One region of the Anaeromassilibacillus sp. SJQ-1 genome, then DNA from elsewhere that is predicted to be linked to it. Evidence: a T-box and tRNA genes for the amino acid it is inferred to sense, from the RefSeq annotation. Region 1 holds a T-box; the other holds one or more tRNA genes.
The links. The T-box of region 1 lies ahead of tyrS (tyrosine--tRNA ligase). A T-box ahead of a tRNA ligase gene usually reads a tRNA of that ligase, here a tRNA-Tyr.
Positions count from the first base shown of each region.

Region 1 (3,105 bases):
GGAACGGTTGGATAAGCGAATACTTTTTCAGAGGGTAACCGATTCCCCTCCCCTGCTTTTGGGCTCGCCATTCAGAATCCTTAGCTATTCAATGATCGTTCCCGATGTATGGAAAATACTTGGGGAATGCGTGAAAATGTCCTAAGCATATCCGTTCATTTTACGGTTGAATGAGACCCGGGCAGAACCCCATCCAGAAAAGCCAGATGTCATTTTTGTAGGTCCATCAAATGCAAAAGGATTGCTACAAAACGTTGCTTATTGGATTCATATCGAAAATATTCACGGAGAAATGCGTAAAATCCGGCCAAACCCGTATAAGCTGGGTATTTCTTCTGTTGTTCATCTAATTAAAATAAGCCCCCGGCTAGGCCGGGGGCTTATTTTATACTTTTCTACTTAAAATGACAGCTGCCTTCGCTTTTATTCCAAACCTTTTTCGATCCTGGTTTTGTTTATTCCAATGTCACCTTGTGGAAAACCTTTTTCCCCTTTTTAATGATGACATACTTTTTTCTCAAAGTCCTTCTCCAAGGAGAGCTTTGCAGAAATCGACGGAACTTTTTCGTCATCCACAGCGACACCTCCCTGTTCAATCAGCCGGCGGCCCTCTGCGCGGGACGGAGCCAACTTTGTCTTGACCATCAGATCGAGCACACCAATCTCTCCATCGACGAAGTCCTCCTCAGTAATCGCTGTGGAAGGCATATTGTCGGTATTTGCTCCTTTTCCAAACAAAGCGCGTGCACCTTCCTGTGCCTTTTGGGCCTCTTCCTCCCCATGGATCAACTTCGTCGACCTCGTAAGCAAGTATTTCCTTCGCCTTGTTGAGTTCGCCACCTTCCAGTTTTCCCAGCTCGTTGATCTCTTCTAGCGGCAGGAACGTCAATATCTTCAAGCAGCGGATGACGTCCGCATCATCCACATTGCGCCAATACTGGTAGAATTCGAAGGGCGAGGTCTTTTCCGGATCAAGCCATACAGCGCCCTTTTCCGTCTTACCCATCTTCTTTCCTTCGCTGGTTGTGAGCAATGTGAAGGTCATTCCGTAGACCTCTTTTGCCTCTTTGCGGCGAAGCAATTCCACACCGCCGATGATATTGCTCCACTGATCGTCGCCACCTAGCTCCATTGTACATCCAAAGCGATGGTTAAGCTCCAAAAAGTCATAGCTTTGCATCAACATATAGTTCAGCTCAAAGAAAGAGAGGCCGCGCTCCAAGCGTTGCTTGTAGACATTCCGCCGCCAACATACGGTCGACAGAGAAACGTACCCCCACTTCACGCAAAAACTCGATATAATTCAAGTCGAGCAGCCAATCGCCATTGTTGGCCATAATCGCCTTTCCATCTGAAAAATCGATCAGACGGGACATTTGTTTTTGGAAACAAGCGATATTGTGGTCGATGGTTTCCTTGGTGAGCATTTTGCGCATGTCGCTCTTGCCGGATGGGTCGCCGATCATACCTGTGCCGCCACCAAACAGCGCAACCGGCACGTGCCCAGCTTTCTGCATCCAGGACATCACCATGATTTGGACAAAATGGCCTACATGCAGGCTGTCTGCGGTTGGATCGAAACCGATGTAGAACGTAATCTTGTCATTATTCAGCAAATCTCGAATTTTTTCCTCATTTGTCGTCTGCGCGATCAGACCACGCGCTTTCAGTTCGTCGTATACGCCCATGTCTCTTCCTCCATTTTTTGTATTGGGGGCAAAAGAAAACGCCCCCTGCGATTTTTTGCAGAGGGCGGAGAAATCCCGCGGTACCACCTCAGTTTACCGCACCCTCACGAATGCGGCCTCATGGGTACAAACATACCCGTGCGCGATAACGTGCGCCAACCCGACCGGATCTACTGACCTCAAGGCGTTCTACCCGGCAGCTCCAGGATGTATTTCCGCCGACCGCTGCTCCCGCTTCCACCGACCGCGGGCTCTCTTTGCCAGCCGCATTCTGCGTACTTCTTCCCTTCAAGGCTATTGTCCCCATTATATCCAACCACCTTGGAACTGTCAAGGCGTTTTTTTCGCCAATTGTAACATTTCCTCCGCATTTTGCAAAAGCAACTCCGTGATCTCCGTTCCACCCATAATGCGGGCCAGCTCTTGTTTGCGGCCCTCATGGTTGAGAGCCACCACTTCGGTATAAGTGCGATCGTGTTCCACATGCTTCTTGATCTGGAAATGCATATCTGCCAGAGACGCAATCTGCGCCAAATGTGTCACGCAGATCACCTGACGCATATGGGACACCTCCCGCAACTTTCAACCCCACCTTTTGCGCGGCGCTGCCGCTGATTCCGGTGTCAATCTCATCAAAAATCAAGGTACCAATGCGGTCTGTTCCCGCGAGTACCGTTTTAATCGCCAGCATCATTCGGGATAGTTCTCCCCCGAAGCAACCTTGGCCAGTGGCTTTGCCGGTTCACCGGGATTGGTGGAAACCAAAAACTGGATTCTATCACACCCGCTGGAGTTGAGCGGACCCTTTTCGCACTGCACCAAAAAAGCTACATGGGGCATGTCTAAGAATGTCAATTCCTCCTGAACACGTTTGGCAAACTGTTTTGCGACTTCCTGCCGTTTTGCAGAAAGTTCCCCAGCCAATCGCTGTGCTTCGGCTTCAGCCGCCTGGTATTCTTTAGTCAATCGAGCGATGTGCTCATCGGACAGTTCGATGTCGGATAGCTGTTTTTTACAGGTCTCCAAAAAGGCGAGCATCTCTTCGACAGTCCCGCCATACTTTAAACCGAGACGATAAAGCTGATCCAGTCGGGTCTCGATCTGCGCCAACTCTTCCGGATCATATTCCATCCCCTCGGCAAGGCCGCCGATCTCTACCCCACAGTCCTCCAACTCATACTGTACACTGTGCAACCGCTCTGCCAACGCCGCCGCCGCAGGCAGATACCGCCCGGCTTCTGCCAATGCTTCCGCCGCTCCGGTCACAGCCGAAAGCGCTCCTTCGGCTTCAGTTTCTCCATCCAACGCCAATTTCGCCGCCTGCAAAGCGCTTGCAACTCTCTCACTGTTGCGATAGAGATCTCGCCGCTCGGTCCATTCCTCCTGTTCTCCCGGACGCAGCTGGGCTGACTCCAGT
Region 1 covers NZ_JBKEIV010000037.1:70,923-74,027, reverse strand. Annotated here, with positions in the region: gene ACGCCZ_RS09865 (hypothetical protein) at 167-403, shown strand; partial or broken gene tyrS (tyrosine--tRNA ligase) at 456-1,688, opposite strand; T-box leader at 1,746-1,989, opposite strand; gene ACGCCZ_RS09855 (hypothetical protein) at 2,019-2,249, opposite strand; gene ACGCCZ_RS09850 (hypothetical protein) at 2,379-3,105, opposite strand, start outside.

Region 2 (3,105 bases), on a different contig from region 1:
TATTTTGTTGGTTTCACTTGACAACATTTGGCACAATGGATTAAAGTATGTAAAAAATAAAAATGGCGTGCAAAAAGCGAAAGAGCTGGGAACATCGAATATTATACTTGGAAGTTGTCTTGAAAATGGATGTTCTTCTTAGAAAATCTTATATTAAAAAATTTTAATCATACCTCTATATATGGTCATTTATTTTGACTATGATGCAATATTTTTTATCAATTCTTTTTATATAAAGTACCGGGTAAAAGAACGGTTTTTTTGCGTAAATGGACATACTAGGGGCATGTGTCTTGCCGGATGCGATTCAGACGATTGTCAAGAAATATCGGTACCACAGGATATGGAAACAGTGGAGGGCTAGGCGATGATAAGCAGATATAAAATTGTTCTCTTCGATTTGGATGGAACTCTGTGCGAATCCGGAGAAGGCATTCTCAATAGTGCTAAGCATGCGATTCAGGCCGTGGGTTTTCCCGTTCCTCCGCCGGAAATTATGCGCAAGTTTATCGGTCCACCCATGGGACAAAGTCTTCAAAATTTCTGTGGAATGGACAAGGAGCTGGCCGAAAAGGCGGTAGCGATTTATCGGGAACGGTATAACCGTATCGGCTGGATAGAAAATCGTTTGTATCCTGGAATTCAAGAGCTTTTGAAGGATTTAAAAGCTTCGGGGGCCAAGCTGTCTACCGCTTCTTCCAAACCCAAGCCCGCTTTGGAGCGGATTGTACAGCATTTTGGGATTCTCGAATATTTTGATGCATTGGTAGCAGCAGGGCCGGATGGATTCCATTCCAGCAAGCCGGAAATGATTGAACAGGCAATCCGGGATTGTGGAGGTGCGCAAAAGCAGGAAGTTGTCATGATTGGAGATACACATTTTGATGCAAATGGAGCAGTGGAGGCCGGAGTGGATTTTTTAGCCGCGTCATATGGCTATGGAACCAAGGAGGAACTTGCAGCTGCAGGAGCAGCACACTTTGCGGATTCCGTGGAGGCTTTGCGCCCATATCTGTTTATCGATGAAAATTAAACCAAATTTTTCAAAAATCTTTTCTTTTCGGGCTTGACAAACCCGTAAAGTGTATGGTATATTAATCAAGCACTCTTGAGTGATACAAATGCTGGTGTAGCTCAGTTGGTAGAGCAGCTGATTTGTAATCAGCAGGTCAGGGGTTCAAGTCCGTTCACCAGCTCCAGCAGGATTCCTGCTTTCTGCTGACGCGGAGTTTATTTTGGGAAGAATTCCCTGTCAGAACCAGAAACAAGCTTGCTTCCAAAAGAAGCGGCACATATGGAGGAGTTCCCGAGTGGCCAAAGGGGGCAGACTGTAAATCTGTTGCTTTTCAGCTTCGATGGTCCGAATCCATCCTCCTCCACCAGAAAAAGCGACTTGTTTCGACAAGTCGCTTTTTTAATAAAATTTGCCCTTCGGACAAATGAAATAGCTTCGCTATGAAATAAAGGTGGCATCTAGTCCTCCACATCTCTCAAACGAGAACCCGACATGCAAAACATGTCGGGTTTTCTATGTTACAATACAACAACACTATTTAATCTAGCGAAAGGAGAATCTATGAAGACGTTTATCGAATATGACGATGTTAAGCCATGTCCATGTGGAAGTCAAAAAACATATAATATATGCTGCAAGTTAAAGTCGATTAGATGGGGATTCGATGAGAGCGGCGCATTGGTCAAACAGCTGCCCATGTCTCTTGAAACCGAAGAGGAGCTGAAGGCAGCCGATCATCTGTTTGAGCAATATTACGGAAGAAAGCCAGATAAAGAGGATTATGTTTTTTCCTTTACTCCTATTTATCAGGACGAATTGCTTTTTAAAGTTATGGAAGCATTGCAATTGTCCGGGATTCCTCCTGAAGACATTTACGCTTATTATAAAACAGATGGATTACTTGCATGTAGTGTCAACGATCAGTTCATATCTGAGAAAGACAAAAAAGATTATATGAACTATCGGGATGAATATTGTAAAGCTATTAATGAACCGCTTGCTGATACAATTAACACCATACAACTTACGGCATATGGTAATGAGCTTTTGAGTTCTACTTTTGATAAAGTGCAGGAGAGGCTGATAGGATCTTTAAATGATTTTATTCATCGTCATAGCACCGAACCCAATGGCATTTATAATTATGAAATGCAAAGTGAGGCAGACTACCTTTTATTTTCTGCTATAAAGACCATTAAGACAATGAAGGGTATCGCGTTGCTAATCAATGAGCAGATCCCAGAATGTATACACTCTCTGGGTAGAAGCCTTTTTGAAAACTATATGTACCTAAATAAAATTAACTGCGATCCAAGCTTTTTTAAGATGAAATTGCTTCCAAAGGTTGATAAGGAGCATTTTCAGTTTGTAACAAAAAAAGATAAAACGATAGACCATAATAAGGTTTTCCATATTGAGACAGGCGATATATATAATATTCATGTTGTTATAGCTGAATTAAAAAAGTCATTTAAAAATTTCGAGGACCAAGTTTTGTATGATTTGTATTATAGTAATTCCTGCCAATATATTCATGTTGATGTACTGAGTGCAACAAATTATTTTTCTACCTATGATCCTTATGACGAATTGAATCCCTCTTTCCAAGCGGCAATTACTACAGCATCAATTTCCATATTGCTATATAATGCACTTATTCATAATCGACTTGTTAGTTCTCGATTTTATCAAGATGGTTCCTATCTCATTAGGCAATTAACAAAAGATCTCCTTGCGGCAATAGAATTAGTAAATTGCGATTCCAAACATAAGCAACCTATTTTTTCTACTCTGCTTAAAAGATTACAAACTTTATATAGTGAACTGTCTGATAGTGTTTTAGAGGAGATAACGGGCATCTAAAGCGTTCGTTCTTTCCAAATTAAAGGCTACATTTCTGCTTGAATCCCTTCCGCTTTATACGGATTGCGGAGGTGACTTTTTGATATAAAATAAAAAGAGAGCCCATTCTCAACCTATCGGAGAATGGGCTCTCTTTTTCTCTTGAAAGAACGGTTTTTTAGATACTTATGGTTCTCCACAGCCATACGTCCGAATGGCGTACTCATAAATGCTGCGTCGGTACAACA
Region 2 covers NZ_JBKEIV010000009.1:52,272-55,376, reverse strand. Annotated here, with positions in the region: gene ACGCCZ_RS02045 (HAD hydrolase-like protein) at 368-1,033, shown strand; tRNA gene ACGCCZ_RS02040 (tRNA-Thr) at 1,124-1,199, shown strand; tRNA gene ACGCCZ_RS02035 (tRNA-Tyr) at 1,297-1,382, shown strand; gene ACGCCZ_RS02030 (DUF5677 domain-containing protein) at 1,577-2,878, shown strand; gene ACGCCZ_RS02025 (macro domain-containing protein) at 3,044-3,105, opposite strand, start outside.
Region 2: it has a tRNA-Tyr gene. The T-box ahead of tyrS (tyrosine--tRNA ligase) is inferred to sense a tRNA for this amino acid. The anticodon was not compared.